Regions from separate parts of the Cronobacter universalis NCTC 9529 genome, predicted to be linked through region 2. Evidence: predicted binding sites of a transcription regulator. Region 2 holds the regulator's gene; the other holds the start of a gene.
What was found. Region 2 encodes PurR, which represses purine synthesis genes. Its sites were predicted from a motif close to CANGCAAACGTTTGCNTG; they were not measured.
Positions count from the first base shown of each region.

Region 1: a site for PurR is predicted at 5,383-5,400, ahead of purE (5-(carboxyamino)imidazole ribonucleotide mutase). Genes of this name have one in related genera too.

Region 1 is NZ_CP012257.1:1,193,586-1,201,640, forward strand. Features, by position in the region: gene mnmH (tRNA 2-selenouridine(34) synthase MnmH) at 1-701, opposite strand, end outside; gene AFK65_RS05405 (pyridoxal-phosphate dependent enzyme) at 1,036-2,406, shown strand; gene AFK65_RS05410 (trans-sulfuration enzyme family protein) at 2,418-3,563, shown strand; gene purK (5-(carboxyamino)imidazole ribonucleotide synthase) at 3,726-4,793, opposite strand; gene purE (5-(carboxyamino)imidazole ribonucleotide mutase) at 4,790-5,299, opposite strand; gene lpxH (UDP-2,3-diacylglucosamine diphosphatase) at 5,431-6,153, opposite strand; gene ppiB (peptidylprolyl isomerase B) at 6,157-6,651, opposite strand; gene cysS (cysteine--tRNA ligase) at 6,828-8,055, shown strand, end outside.
Region 2 is NZ_CP012257.1:1,950,163-1,958,217, forward strand. Features, by position in the region: gene punC (purine nucleoside transporter PunC) at 1-403, opposite strand, end outside; gene punR (DNA-binding transcriptional activator PunR) at 515-1,426, shown strand; gene purR (HTH-type transcriptional repressor PurR) at 1,445-2,470, opposite strand; gene cydH (cytochrome bd-I oxidase subunit CydH) at 2,763-2,852, shown strand; gene AFK65_RS08915 (MFS transporter) at 3,117-4,283, shown strand; gene AFK65_RS08920 (C40 family peptidase) at 4,354-5,172, opposite strand; gene AFK65_RS08925 (Grx4 family monothiol glutaredoxin) at 5,518-5,865, shown strand; gene rnt (ribonuclease T) at 5,935-6,606, opposite strand; gene gloA (lactoylglutathione lyase) at 6,702-7,109, opposite strand; gene nemA (alkene reductase) at 7,201-8,055, opposite strand, start outside.

The sequences.
Region 1 (8,055 bases), 760 kb from region 2:
GGCAGATGGTTGGCGCCTATCATTTTGCCTTCATCTTCCAGCACCCAGAACGGGTTGCTGAGGGTCGTCCAGCGGGCGTGATGGTTAAGCATCGCGGCGGCGAGATGGTTTTCAAAGCTGGCCTGCGCCCGTTGCGGCGTCAGCGTCCGGCCAAACGACGAGCCGCGGTGATGCGCCAGCCCCTCCAGATCAATGCCGGTCGGCAGCGCTTTCACCAGTTGCGTTTTGCCGCTGCCGGTACAGCCGCCTATGAGCACCATCGGCAGACGGCTTAAGCGATCCGTGGCGTCCATCGCCGCCTGGCGCAGCCGTTTGTAACCGCCTTCCACCAGCGGATAGTCGATGCCGCGCTCACGCAGCCACTGCTGAACGATATGGCTGCGCATTCCGCCACGGGCGCAGCAGAGATAGCCTTCGGGATGATGCCCGCAGGCGAGACGCCACGCGTTAAGCCGGGCTTCGCGCACCTCGCCGCCCACCAGCCGGTGGCCGAGCGCCAGCGCGGCCTGCTGGCCGTGCTGCTTGTAACAGGTGCCGACCGCCGCGCGCTCGTCGTTATTCATCAGCGGCAGATTAATCGCCCCTGGCATGGCGCCCTGCGCAAACTCCACCGGCGCGCGAACGTCAATCAGCGTGACGCCGCGCTTAATTAGCGCCAGCGCGTCGTCGCTGTCTGGCCGCCGTCCTGCATCCTTTTGCATGTTGTTCTCGCTTTTTTAAAACGCCGCTATTGTACGCCGCTCACTCTTGCCGGGGTATACGGAAAACGTGCCGGGCGGCTTCGATAAATTCCGGCAATCCAAATGCGCAAACCGGCAAAGCCTGGCGTGCGCGACTGAAAAAACGGTGAAAATCGCAGCAAAAACGCTTTGTTCAGCCATCGATATTTCCGGACGACTTTACCGCTCGACTTCTTTACCGCCATAACAGCAGAGAATATTCCATCTGGTTCTAACGACCCGCGAATCATTCTTTAACCGCGAAAAAACGCAGTCCTATCATTTGGCCATTCTCTGATGACCGGATAAACCGACCATGTCGATAGTCGATTCTGTAACCTCTCTTATCGGGCAGACGCCGCTGCTGCGCCTCGCAAAGCTCGATACCGGCCCGTGCGAACTGCTGCTGAAACTGGAAAACCAGAACCCCGGCGGTTCGATTAAAGACCGCGTGGCGCTCTCGATGATTAACGAGGCCGAACGCCTGGGGCGGCTTGCGCCCGGCGGCACCATTATTGAAGCCACGGCGGGCAACACCGGCCTCGGCCTTGCGCTTATCGCCGCCCAAAAGGGCTACAAGCTGATCCTGGTGGTGCCGGACAAAATGAGCCGCGAGAAAATTTATCACCTGCGCGCGCTGGGCGTGGATGTGCGGCTTACCCGCTCGGACGTTAACAAAGGCCACCCGGCCTATTACCAGGATTACGCGCAGCGCCTCGCCGATGAAACGCCCGGCGCGTTTTACATTGATCAGTTTAATAACCCGGCCAACCCGCTGGCGCATCAGACCACCACCGCGCCGGAGCTTTTTGCGCAGGCGGAAGGGCGCATTGACGCTATCGTGGTGGGCGTTGGCTCCGGCGGCACGCTCGGCGGGCTTCAGGCCTGGTTTCGCGAGCACTCTCCCCATACCGAATTCGTGCTCGCCGATCCGGCAGGATCGATCCTGGCCGATCAGGTTGAAACGGGGCGCTATCACGAGGCGGGATCGTGGCTGGTGGAGGGCATCGGCGAGGATTTCATTCCGCCGCTCGCGCATCTGGAGGGCGTCCGACAGGCTTTTCGCGTAACCGACGCCGCCGCGTTCGCCGCCGCGCGCGATCTGCTGAAAATCGAAGGGGTGCTGGCGGGCTCTTCCACCGGCACGCTGCTGGCCGCCGCGCTGCGCTACTGCCGCGCGCAGACGACCCCGAAGCGCGTGGTGACCTTCGCCTGCGACAGCGGCAATAAATATCTCTCGAAAATGTTTAACGACGACTGGCTGCGCCAGCAGGGGCTACAGACGCGGCCCGCCGTGGGCGATCTGCGGGATTACATCGCGTTTCGCCATGATGAAGGCGCGGCCGTGACCGCGGCACCCGATGACTCGCTCGCGACGGTGCTCGCCCGGATGCGGCTTTACGATATCTCGCAGCTTCCGGTGCTGGCGCAGGGGCGCGTGGTGGGCATTGTCGATGAGTGGGATCTGCTGACGTTTATCCGCGGCGACAGCCAGCGCTTTCTCACGCCCGTCTCGGCGGCCATGAACCGCGAGGTGGTGACGCTCGATAAAAGCGCCAGCGAGCGGGAACTGTTTGAGGTTTTCGAACGCGGGCTGGTGGCGGTGATTACCGACGATACGCGCTTTCTCGGGCTTATCACCCGCACCGATGTGCTGAACCGCTGGCGCAACCAGCTTGAATCTTAAGGAGTTTTATCATGGATAAATTCGCAACGCTCAGCGTGCACAGCGGCACGCATCACGATCAGCATGGCGCGGTGATGCCGCCGATTTACGCCACCTCCACCTACGCGCAGCCCGCGCCCGGCGAGCATACCGGCTATGAATATTCGCGCAGCGGCAACCCGACGCGCCACGCGCTGGAGCGCGCCATCGCGGAGCTTGAAGCGGGCAGCCAGGGGTTCGCGTTCGCCTCCGGTCTGGCGGCCATTTCCACGGTGCTGGAGTTGCTTGATAAAGAGAGCCATATCGTGGCGGTGGACGATGTATATGGCGGCACGTACCGGCTGCTGGAAAACGTGCGTAAGCGCACCGCCGGGCTGACCGTTTCCTGGGTGAAGCCTGACGATCTCGCGGCGCTGGAGGCGGCGATCCGCCCGGAAACCCGGATGATCTGGGTCGAGACGCCGACCAATCCGCTGCTGAAACTGGCGGATCTCGAGGCTATCGCCGGGCTGGCGCGCAGGCGCGGGCTGATAAGCGTCGCGGATAATACGTTCGCCTCGCCCGCCATTCACCGCCCGCTGACGCTCGGGTTTGATATTGTGGTGCATTCGGCCACCAAATACCTGAACGGCCACTCCGACGTGGTGGCCGGGCTGGCGGTGGTGGGCGATAACACTGAACTGGCGCAGCAGCTGGCCTATTTGCAGAACGCCGTCGGCGGCGTGCTCGATCCGTTCAGCAGTTTTCTGACGCTGCGCGGCATTCGCACGCTGGCGCTGCGTATGGAGCGGCACAGCGCCAGCGCGCTGAAGATTGCGCAGCGGCTGGCGCAGCATCCGCAGGTGGAAAAAGTGTTTTTCCCGTGGCTGGAAAGCCACCCGCAGTATGCGCTGGCGCGCCGTCAGATGGCGCTCTCAGGCGGTATGATTTCCATCGTAGTGCGCGGCGATGACCAGCGTGCGGCGCAGGTGATTAAAAAGCTGCGGCTCTTTACGCTTGCCGAGAGTCTCGGCGGCGTGGAGAGCCTGGTGAGCCAGCCGTTCAGTATGACGCACGCCTCGATCCCGCTTGAGCAGCGGCTGGCGAATGGCATTACGCCGCAGTTGATTCGGTTGTCGGTCGGGATTGAAGACGCGGAGGATTTGCTCGCGGATCTCGAGCAGGCGCTGGAGGCATAACGCCTCGCCCGGCGGGTGCGCTGCGCTTACCCGCCCTACAATATTTCTGCTTTATGCCCGGCGGGTAAGCGCAACGGTGAGTGGTAGGGTGGGTAAGCGAAGCGCACCCGCCATGAGGGCAACCGCGACACCTAATAAAAAAGCACCCCGCAGGGTGCTTTTTTATCGCAAATGCGCCTGCGCCCAGGCGATGCCGCTGGCGTATTCTGGCGGCAGCAACGGGGAGAGGGCTTCCAGCGTGGCGTCAATCAGCGTCGCCTCGGCATCGCTCAGATTGAGATGCCCGACTTTACGGCCTTCACGCACCTCTTTGTCGTACCAGTGCAGATGCACCAGCGGCAGCTTCAGCCAGTCGTAATTCAGATCGGTGCCGATCAGATTCACCATCACCGATGGGCCGCTCACTACCGGCTGCGGCAGCGGCAGGCTGGTCACGGCGCGCAGATGCAGTTCAAACTGGCTGATGGACGCGCCGTTCTGCGTCCAGTGGCCGCTGTTGTGCACGCGCGGCGCCAGTTCGTTAATCAGCAGGCCCTGCGGCGTCACGAAACACTCCATCGCCATCACGCCCACATAATTCAGCTCGTCCATAATCGCGCGCAGCATCGCTTCGGCCTGCTTCTGCTGCGCGGCGTTAGCCTGCGGGAACGCGACGCTGGCGCGCAGAATGCCGTCCTGATGCAGGTTATGGGTCAGCGGATAAAAGACCGCGCTGCCGTCATGCGCGCGAGCGCCGACCAGCGACACCTCGCCGGTAAAGTTAATGCCCTGCTCGACAATGCACTCGCCGTAGCACTCGGCGGGCAGCGTATCGGTCTCGTGCGCGCGTAGCCGCCACTGGCCGCGGCCATCGTAGCCGCCGGTGCGGCGCTTGACGATAGCCAGCTCACCGAGAGCCTCAAAAATCTGCGGCCATTCGCCGCTGTTTGCCAGCAACTGCCACGGCGCGGTGGGAAGATTCAGCTTATCGAGCAGCTGTTTCTGGGTGAAACGGTCGGCGATAAGCGGGAAAACGTCGCGGTTAACGAACGCGTTGTGGCGCGCCAGCTCGCGGGTCAGGGCGGTTTCCGGCCAGCGTTCAATTTCCGCCGTGATAACGCTCTGCGAGAACGGCACCGCCTGCGGATCGGCGTCGAGCCCTACCGGCCAGACGCGAATGCCAAGCGGCTCGCCTGCCTGACGCAGCATTCTGCCAAGCTGGCCGTTACCCAGCACGCATACCTGCTTCATGCCTCACCCCGCGGGTCCGGATTCTCCAGCACTTCCTCGGTTTGCTTCTGACGCCAGTTCTCAAGCCGCGCCAGCAGCGCGCTGTCGTGCTGAGCCAGGATTTGAGCGGCCAGCAGAGCCGCGTTCGCCGCGCCCGCTTTGCCGATAGCCAGCGTGCCCACTGGAATCCCGCGCGGCATCTGAACGATAGAGTAGAGGCTGTCCAGCCCGCTCAACGCCGCGCTCTGCACCGGCACGCCCAGCACCGGCACCAGCGTTTTCGCGGCAATCATGCCCGGCAGATGCGCCGCGCCGCCTGCGCCCGCGATGATCACCTGAAACCCGTTCTCCTGCGCGCGCTCGGCGAAGCTGAAGAGTTTATCGGGCGTGCGGTGCGCGGAAACCACTTCAACGTGGTGAGGAACATCCAGAGCATCGAGAATTTCTGCGGCAAACTGCATGGTGGCCCAGTCGCTTCTGGAACCCATGACGATGGCGATACGCGCCGGGGTGTGGCTGGAGGACATACGTCTCAAAACTCCTGTGGTCAGGCGGCAAAATCAACGGGGTCGCCGTTACGAGGGCCTTGAGAATATCACGGAAAACCGGCAAGGAAAACGGTTGCGTAGGCGTGAGAACGGCAAAAACGCGGGGGGAATCAGAACGGAAACGCTACCAGTTCCACGTCGTCAGGGGTGACTTTGATCATTGAGCCTTCGCTGTGCCAGGCGCTTAACACCACGCGGTGCGCGGGCTTGCCGTTCGCCTCCAGCGTGTGGACGGCGGGGCGGTGGGTGTGGCCGTGAATGAGCCACTGCACCTGCTGGCGGGTCATGGCGCTAACGACCGCCTGCGGGTTGACATCCATGATGGCGAGATCTTTCTGGCTGTTGGAGGCTTTGCTGCCGGCGCGCATGCGGGCGGCAATGCGGCGGCGAAGCCGCAGGGGCAGGGCAAGAAAAAGAGTTTGCAGCCACGGTTTATGCACTTTGGCGCGAAACGCCTGATAACCGGCATCGTCGGTGCACAGCGTGTCGCCATGCATGATCAGCACGCGTCTGCCGTAGAGATCCAGCACTTGTTCTTCCGGCAGCAATTGCATGCCGCTTTCGCGGGCGAAGCGACGGCCGAGCAGGAAATCGCGGTTGCCGTGGATGAAATAGCAGGGAACGCCGGATTGCACGAGCGCGCGCAGGGCGGCGGCTATCTCGCGGTGCAGTGGTTGCGGGTCGTCATCGCCAATCCAGGCTTCAAAGAGATCGCCCAGGATATAAAGCGCGTCCGCTTCACGCGCTGTACCGGCTAAAAAACGCAGAAAACCGGCGGTAATCGCCGGTTCTTCTGGGCACAGATGAAGATCTGCAATAAAGAGCGTCGCCACGAATTACTCGCTGACGGTCACGCGCTCGATAATCACGTCTTCTTTCGGCACATCCTGATGCATGCCGCTGCGGCCGGTGGATACGCCTTTGATTTTATCAACCACGTCCATGCCTTCGACCACTTCTGCGAATACGCAGTAGCCCCAACCCTGCAGGCTTTCGCCGCTGAAGTTCAGGAAGTCGTTATCTGCAATGTTGATGAAGAACTGCGCAGTCGCGGAGTGCGGCGCCTGCGTGCGCGCCATCGCCAGCGTGCCGCGGGTGTTCTTCAGGCCGTTGTTGGCTTCGTTTTTGATAGGATCTTTGGTGCTTTTCTGCTTCATGCCCGGCTCAAAGCCGCCGCCCTGAATCATAAAGCCGTTGATTACACGATGGAAAATGGTGTTGTCGTAGAAACCTTCGCGGCAATATTCCAGAAAGTTTTTTACCGTTTCCGGCGCTTTGTCATCAAAGGTCTTGATTACGATGTCGCCGTGATTGGTGTGAAAAGTAACCATGTCTGCATCCTGTTTTGTTTCAGTGGTGCTTCGGCTTCCGAAAGAAGCCACAGTAGGAGGCTGTTATAGCATAACTCACCGCTTGCTTCACCTTGCAAAGTGGGGTGCTTGCGCTTTCAATTATGGGTAATATAGGGGTTTTATCTGCTTACCACACACTGACACGGAAACTTCTGATGTTAAAAATCTTCAATACCATGAGTCGCCAGAAAGAAGAATTTAAGCCTATTCATGCCGGGGAAGTCGGCATGTACGTGTGTGGTATTACCGTTTACGACCTCTGTCACATCGGTCATGGCCGTACGTTTATCGCGTTTGACGTCGTTGCGCGCTACCTGCGTTTTCTCGGCTATAAGCTGAAATATGTGCGCAACATTACCGATATTGACGACAAAATTATTAAACGCGCCAACGAGAACGGCGAAGATTTCGTGGCGCTGGTGGACCGTATGGTCGCCGAGATGCACAAAGATTTCGATGCGCTGAATATTCTGCGCCCGGAAAGCGAGCCGCGCGCGACGCAGCACATCCCGGAAATTATTGAAATCGTTGAGCAGCTGATCGCTCGCGGCCATGCGTATGTCGCGGGCAACGGCGATGTGATGTTCGCGGTGGAGAGCGACGCGGATTACGGCAAGCTCTCGCGCCAGGATCTGGAACAGCTCCAGGCGGGGGCGCGCGTGGAAGTGGCCGACAGCAAACGTAACCCGATGGATTTCGTACTGTGGAAGATGTCCAAGCCGGGCGAGCCGAGCTGGCCGTCGCCGTGGGGCGACGGGCGTCCGGGCTGGCATATTGAGTGCTCCGCGATGAACTGCAAGCAGCTCGGCAGCCATTTCGATATTCACGGCGGCGGCTCTGACCTGATGTTCCCGCACCATGAAAACGAAATCGCCCAGTCGACCTGCGCGCACGACGGTGAGTATGTGAACTACTGGATGCACTCCGGCATGGTGATGGTCGATCGCGAGAAGATGTCCAAATCGCTCGGCAACTTCTTTACCGTGCGCGACGTGCTGCAACACTACGACGCTGAGACCGTGCGCTACTTCCTGATGTCCGGCCATTACCGCAGCCAGCTGAACTACAGCGAAGAGAACTTAAAGCAGGCGCGCGCCTCGCTTGAGCGTCTCTACACCGCGCTGCGCGGCACCGACGCCAGCGCGGCAGCCGCGGGCGGCGAGGCGTTTGAAGCGCGTTTTGTCGAAGCGATGAACGACGATTTCAACACGCCGGAAGCGTATTCCGTGCTGTTTGATATGGCGCGTGAAGTGAACCGCCTGAAAGCGGAAGACAGCAGCGCGGCGAATCAGTTAGCCGCGCATCTGCGTAAGCTTGCCGCCGTGCTGGGCCTGCTGGAGCAGGAGCCGGAGCAGTTCCTGCAGTCGGGCGCGCAGACCAGTG
Region 2 (8,055 bases):
TGGTCGCGAAGATACGGCGCGCCTGCTGCGCCGGGTAGCGGTCGGTCACCAGCGCCTGCCAGCTCACTGCGGCGGAGCAGACGCCCACGGCCTGAAGAAAACGCAGCGCCAGCAGCGCGCCTGCGGTCTCTACCCAGACGGTGCCAAGGCAGGCAAGCGCGAAAATCCCCAGCCCCGCCAGCAGTACCGGACGGCGGCCAAAACGGTCAGAGAGCGGTCCCCAGGCCAGCTGCGCCAGCGCGAATCCCGCCAGGAACAGGCTCAGCGAGGCGCTGATAGCCGAGGGCGCCGTGTGTAAATCCGCCTCGATGACGGCGAACGCGGGCAGGTACATATCCGTCGCCAGAAAGCCGAGCACGCTCAGCCCGGCCAGCCAGCAAAGAAATCCTTTATCAGGTCGCATCACATTGACTCACTTCTTAATACGCGAAAGAGCCCGGAGTGTACGGAGTGCAAACCCGCTTGTGAAACGCTAATATTTGCCGTTTCCATTCAAAAATTTTGCAGGCAGAAAATGTGGTCTGAATATTCTCTGGAAGTCGTCGACGCCGTGGCGCGCACCGGCAGCTTCACCGCGGCGGCGGCGGAACTGCACCGCGTGCCTTCTGCCGTCAGCTATACGGTGCGCCAGCTGGAGGAGTGGCTTGCGGTGTCGCTCTTCGAGCGCCGCCATCGCGATGTGGTCCTGACGCCCGCGGGCGCCTGGTTTTTGCGCGAGGGGCGTTCTGTCATCAAAAAAATGATGATCACCCGTCAGCAGTGCCAGCAGATCGCCAACGGCTGGCGAGGACAGCTCTCCATCGCGGTGGACAACATCGTGCGTCCGGAACGCACCCGCCGTCTGGTGCTCGATTTCTACCGGCACTTTTCCGATGTCGAATTGCAGGTGTCGCAGGAGGTGTTTAACGGCGTCTGGGACGCGCTGGCGGACGGGCGCGTGGAACTCGCCATCGGCGCGACACAGGCGATCCCGGTCGGCGGGCGCTTCGCGTTTCGCGATATGGGCATGCTGAGCTGGCGCTGCGTGGTGGCGCATCATCACCCGCTGGCGCAGCGCGACGGCGCGCTCAGCGACGACAGGCTGCGCGATTACCCGTCGCTGGTGCTGGAAGACACCTCGCGATCGCTGCCCAAACGCATCACCTGGCTGCTGGATAACCAGCGGCGCGTGGTGGTGCCGGACTGGCACTGCGCCGCCGATGCGCTGAGCGAAGGGCTCTGTATCGGCATGGTGCCGACGCACTTCGCGAAGCCGTGGCTCGATAGCGGGGAGTGGCATGCGCTGACGCTGGAAAACCCGTTCCCGGACGCCGCCTGCTGCCTGACGTGGCGACAAAGCGATGCCTCGCCCGCGCTGCGCTGGCTGCTCGATTATCTGGGGGACAGTGAAACGCTGAACAAGGAGTGGCTGCGGGAGCCGCAGTAATACGGCTCCCGGAGGGGATTAACGGCGATAGTCGCGGAACGGGCCGTCCGCCACCGAGCGGCGTTCGATCAGGCGCGGATGCACCTCGATGGTCTGCGACTCTTCGCGCTTGTTGACGATGCGGTCGAGCAGCATATTGAACGCGGTCTGGCCCAGCGTCTCCTTCGGCTGATGGATCGTCGTCAGCGCCGGGCTGAAGAAGCGGGCGTTACGCACGTTGTCGTAGCCGATAATCGAAATATCCTGCGGCACGCGCAGACCCATCTCATCCGCGGCGCAGATAGCGCCCATCGCCATAATATCGCCGCCGCAGAAGATGGCGGTGGGGCGCTGCGGCTGCGAGAGGATCTGCTGCATGGCGCGATAACCGGATTCCGGCTCGAAATCGCCCTGCACGATCCAGTTTTCCGGCACTTTGATGGCCGCTTCTTCCAGCGCTTTCATAAAGCCGGAAAAACGCCCGACGCCGGTGTTGCGCTCAAGCTGCCCCGGAATAACGCCGATATCGCGATGGCCGCGCTCGATAAGGTAACGCCCGGCGAGATAACCGCCCTGAAACGCGTTATCGATAACCGAGTCGGTGAAATCCGCTTTCGCTTCGCCCCAGTCCATCACCACCATCGGGATATGACGGTACTCTTCGAGCGTGGCGAGTAGCGGCTCCGGGTATTCCGAACACATCACCAGCAGGCCGTCGACGCGCTTTTGCGCCATCATCGACAGGTACGCGCGCTGCTTTTCCAGATTGTTATGCGCGTTGCCGAGGATCAACGTATAGCCTTTCGCAAAGCAGCTGTTCTCAACCGCTTCGATGATTTCGGCGAAATAGGGCGCTTCGCTACTGGTCGCCAGCAGCCCGATAGACTTGGTATGGTTCACCTTCAGGCTGCGCGCCACGGCGCTTGGCGAATAGTGTAATTCTTTGATAGCCGCCCATACCGCGTTGCGCGTCTCTTCCGCCACAAAACGGGTTTTGTTAATTACATGTGAGACTGTTGTTGTGGAAACGTTGGCTCGCTTCGCGACGTCTTTAATTGTTGCCATTAATAATCACTCCAGACCCCTGGCTGAGCCCTGCAAAATCACGGGTTAATCGTTTGCCTGTACACACCCCTGTGTGCCACGAGGGGACGTGCGGCATGCCGGGAAACGCGACATTTATCGTGAGGAGGGGTCGATGGCCGGTACCGAATAAAGTAGCGACGAATTTTGGCTTATCTTTCCCGAAAGGGGAAGAGGGAAAACGCATATCTGGTTAAATGTCGCAGGATTTTTCGGCCCGTTTATGCAAAAATGCGCACTACCTGATTTTTATGGGGTCTTTAAGGAGAATACCATGAGTACCGATCTGAAATTTTCGCTGGTCACTACGCTTGTTGTACTGGGCCTGATTGTGGCGGGCGCTTTTACCGCCATCCTGCATTAAGCGCCAGGCGGGAGCGCGTCCCCGTTCTCCCGCTTTCTTATACCATTCCTGCGCTTAAGCGCCTTTCGCCCGCCGTTTCCTTTCTTTTTCACGCTTTTCCCTTATGATTCGCTAATAACAATTTGCGCGTGTTTTTTAACACCCGTGCAATAATATTTTGCTGTTTTTGTCACTTATCTTTTCTGACTGAAACTGCCATCCTCTCTGCATCCTGCTGTAACGTCGGGCATCTCCGGCGCTGTTGTAAAATTTCTGGAGCAATGAATGAAAGTCAACTTCCCGTTACTGGCACTGGCTATTGGTGCTTTTGGCATTGGCACGACCGAGTTTTCCCCGATGGGGCTGTTGCCGGTAATAGCCAACGGCGTCAACGTCTCGATTCCGGCCGCCGGTATGCTGATCAGCGCCTACGCGGTTGGCGTGATGGTGGGGGCGCCGCTGATGACGCTTTTGCTGTCGCACCGCGCGCGACGCAGCGCGCTGATTTTCCTGATGGCGATTTTTACGCTCGGCAATGTGCTCTCGGCGCTGGCGCCGGATTACATGACGCTGATGGCCTCGCGTATTCTCACCAGCCTTAACCACGGGGCGTTCTTCGGGCTCGGCTCAGTCGTTGCGGCAAGCGTGGTGCCGAAGCATAAACAGGCGAGCGCCGTCGCGACGATGTTTATGGGCCTGACCATCGCCAATATCGGCGGCGTGCCGGCGGCGACCTGGCTTGGCGAAACCATCGGCTGGCGAATGTCGTTTCTGGCGACCGCCGGTCTTGGGCTGGTGGCGATGGCGAGCCTCTGGTTCTCCCTGCCGAAAGGCGGCAGCGGCGAGCGTCCGGATGTGAAAAGCGAACTGGCGGTGCTGATGCGTCCGCAGGTAGTCAGCGCGTTGCTGACCACGGTGCTCGGCGCGGGCGCGATGTTTACGCTCTATACCTATATCGCGCCTGTTCTGCATCATATTACTGACGCCAGCGCGGCGTTCGTCACCGCCATGCTGGTGCTGATTGGCGTCGGTTTTTCCATCGGCAACTATCTGGGCGGCCGCCTGGCGGACCGCTCGGTGAGCGGCACACTGAAAGGCTTCCTGATGCTGCTTATCGTCATTATGGCGGCGATCCCGTGGCTTGCGAAAACGGAGATCGGCGCGGCAGTGAGTATGGTGGTTTGGGGGGCGGCGACGTTCGCCGTGGTGCCGCCGCTGCAGATGCGCGTGATGCGCGTCGCCAGCGAAGCGCCGGGCCTGTCGTCATCGGTCAATATCGGGGCGTTTAACCTTGGCAACGCGCTTGGCGCGGCGGCAGGCGGCGCGGTCATTCACGCCGGCTTCGGCTATAGCGTGGTGCCGGTGATGGGCGCGCTGATTGCCGCACTTGGCCTGCTGCTGGTGCTGCTTTCCAGCCGTCGCGAGGCGCAAACGGCGTGCAGCGCTGAATAACGTCTGCTGGCGTAAAAAAGAAAACGGAGAAGGGTAACCTTCTCCGTTTTTTTTGATGTGAATAAACCGATTAGCGAATGGTGCGCGGCGTCATCACCCGGCGCGCGCCGACATAATGACGCTGCCAGTAATCTTCGCTCAGCGACGTTATCTGGATTTCCTGACCGCTACGCGGCGACTGAATAAACTTGCCGTTGCCGACATAGACGCCGACGTGATCGGCAGTGCCGCGGCCCTGGGTGCGGAAGAACACCAGATCGCCGCTTTCCAGCTCGCCACGGTTAACCGGCGCGGCGTCGCGCAGGTGATACATTTCGTTGGCGGTGCGCGGAATGCGGAATTTCACCAGATCTTTATACGCATACCAGACGAGGCCGCTGCAGTCGAAACCGGTGCGAGGCGAAGCGCCGCCCCAGTGATACGGCTTGCCGATCTGGTTCATCAGCTTGTTCATGGCGGTCGTCTGGGCTTTCTTCACGCGCGCTTTGTGGGCATCCGCGATAGTCAGCGGCCCGCTGACGCATTTGGTTTTGCGATTTTTACGCGTTTTGCTACAGGTCTGCGCGCTCAGGCGGCTGCTGGCCTGTTTAACGGAGGTGGCGGAAGCGCGGCGGGAAGCGGTTTTACTGACGGAAGAGGTGGTCTTACTGGTGCGTTTTGCGGTGGTGTTTCGCTTCTCGCTGGCGGTTTTCGCCGTTTTGGTCTTCGTTGCGTTGTTGCTTTTTTTGGCGGTTTTTGTGCTGGTTTTCTTTTTCACCGTACTGGCGTGCGCCTTTTGTACCTTCGAGGCGCGCGTCTGCTCCGACGCCTGCGCGAATGGCGCAAATGCCAGTGATGAAGTCATTAATAAAGCACAGAGCGTAAGAGCAATTTTTGTTTTGCGCGCCACTGAGCATTCCCCTGCATAAAGCCGGCAATCATGCCAACGGATGAATTTTAAGAGCTTGCTGATTCTAATCTAAAAAAATGTCCGAAGTTAAGCAGCAAATCGTGTTCAGAGCGTAGTTTCGTTAACCGGCGCACTCTTTTTAACCTGCTGCCGCTGCGTCGGAGCGCATTTTAGCGCGCCTTCTCAGAGGAGAATATCGGCAGCTTACAGAAAAGTGTTATTATTTGCTTCTCTTTCACCACGGCACGGCGCCGGGCTTAAGCGCAAGATTATGCATTTTCGGGACGCTCCGGAGCCGCTACAATGTAAAGCTAACGCCGTAATGACGCTTGAGGAAGTAAGACAATGAGCACTACGCTTGAAAAAATTCAACGCCAGATCGCTGAAAACCCGATTCTGCTGTACATGAAAGGCTCCCCGAAACTGCCGAGCTGCGGCTTCTCCGCACAGGCGGTACAGGCGCTGTCCGCCTGCGGCGAGCGTTTTGCGTATGTCGATATCCTGCAAAACCCGGATATCCGCGCGGAACTGCCGAAATACGCTAACTGGCCGACCTTCCCGCAGCTGTGGGTGGATGGCGAGCTGGTCGGCGGTTGCGACATCATTATCGAAATGTATCAGCGCGGCGAACTGCAGACGCTTATCAAAGAGACGGCGGCGAAGCACAATCCGGCGACCCCGGACGCGGAATAATCCCGTCGCGCCTTATCGCGCAGACAAAAAAGCGGCCCTGGTGGCCGCTTTTTTTTGCGCTGCGTTAGCTTAGTCGTTGTTCTGCGGCGTCGCGTCTTCCGCGGCGAGCGGCGGCACTGGCCAGCCGCCCAGGCGTTTCCAGCGGTTGACGATTTCGCAAAACAGCAGGGCGGTTTGTTCGGTGTCGTAGAGCGCCGAATGCGCCTGGGTGCTGTCAAACGCCATGCCCGCGGCGATGCAGGCTTTCGCCAGCACCGTCTGACCCAGCGCCAGTCCGCTTAACGCCGCGGTATCGAAGGTCACAAACGGGTGGAATGGGTTTCGTTTGAGCGACGCGCGCTCCGCGGCCGCCATCATAAAGCTGTGATCGAACGTAGCATTGTGCGCCACCATGATCGCGCGGTTGCAGTTGCTCTCTTTCATGCCCTTGCGCACCATTTTAAAAATGGCGTGCAGCGCGTCATATTCGCTGACGGCGCCGCGCAGCGGGTTGTGCGGATCGATACCGTTAAAGGCCAGCGCTTCCGGCTGAAGAATAGCGCCTTCAAAAGGCTCAACGTGAAAATGCAGCGTTTCATCGGGGGTGAGCCAGCCGTCGGCATCCATTTTCAGCGTCACGGCGGCGATCTCCAGCAGCGCGTCGGTTTTGGCGTTAAAACCGGCGGTTTCCACATCGATGACAACAGGGTAAAAGCCACGAAAACGGTCGGACAGACCGGTCAGTTGAGCGTTATCGGACATCAGCGTCTCTTAAGTTTGGGGAATTAAAGCAGCGCGCATTATGGCAAATTTCACGGCGGGATGCAGCAAGGCGGGCAGAACGCCCGCCGGAGGGATCAGTTGCCGAGGCCGCGACCCGCGTCTTTCTCTTCGATAAGCTCGATTTTGTAACCATCCGGATCTTCAACAAACGCGATAACCGTGGTGCCGCCTTTAACCGGGCCCGCTTCACGGGTGACGTTGCCGCCGTTGTTGCGGATGCGCTCGCAGGCTTCTGCGGCGTTGTCCACGCTGATGGCGATATGGCCGTAGGCTGTACCGAGCTCATAGCTCTCCACGCCCCAGTTGTAAGTCAGCTCGATCACCGCTTCTTCGCTCTCCGGACCGTAACCGACAAACGCCAGCGAATATTTGTATTCGGTGTTTTCACTGGTGCGCAGCAGTTTCATGCCAAGAACGTTGGTGTAGAAGTCGATGGAGCGTTGCAGGTCGCCAACGCGCAGCATGGTGTGAAGTAAGCGCATAAGATCCTCTTAAATAAACGGCTTGTGATAATGCTTTTGGGTGAAACAGGATTTAAGTATAGCGGCGGAAGGCCGCCGCTATCAATTTGGATCACAGGGTGGGGTAATCGATGTAGCCTTCCGCGCCGCCGCCGTAGAAGGATTCCGGACGCTGCGGGTTAAGATCGGCTTTTTTACGCAGACGCTCAACGAGATCCGGGTTGGCGATATAGTCGCGGCCAAACGCCACGGCGTCGATAAGCCCTTTCTGGATCAACGCTTCGGCTTTTTCACGGGTATAGGCACCAGCGCCAATGATCGCGCCATCGAAACGCTCACGCACTTTCTGGCGGAATTCGTCGGTGTAAGGCACGCCGCCCGCCCAGTCCGGCTCAGACATATGCAGGTACGCGATGCCGCGCTTGTTCAGCTCTTCAATCAGGTAGAGCGCGTCGGCTTCTTCGTTCGGGCCGTTGTCCACGTTCTGGAAGCTGCCAATCGGCGACACGCGGATGCCGATGCGGTCGGCGCTCCACTCTTTGCTCACGGCGTCGACCACCTCAAGCACCAGACGCGCGCGGTTTTCCACGCTGCCGCCATACTGATCGGTGCGGTGGTTAGAGGACGGCGACAGGAACTGGTGCAGCAGGTAACCGTGGGCGGAGTGCAGCTCGGCCATATCGAAACCGGCGTCGCGCGCATTGCCGACGGCTTTGCGGAAATCGTCCACGATGCCCGGGATTTCGTGCGTTTCCAGCGCGCGCGGCGTGGTGGTGTCCACACGAATTGCCTTGCCGTTCTCATCGCGCAGAGAAGTACGTGTGCCGGAATTAATGGCAGAAGGCGCGACCGGCGCTTCGCCGCCAGGCTGGATGCTGCTGTGCGAGATACGCCCGGTGTGCCAGAGCTGCACGGCGATACGGCCATCGGCTTCGTGCACCGCGGCAGTGATTTTCTTCCATGCGGC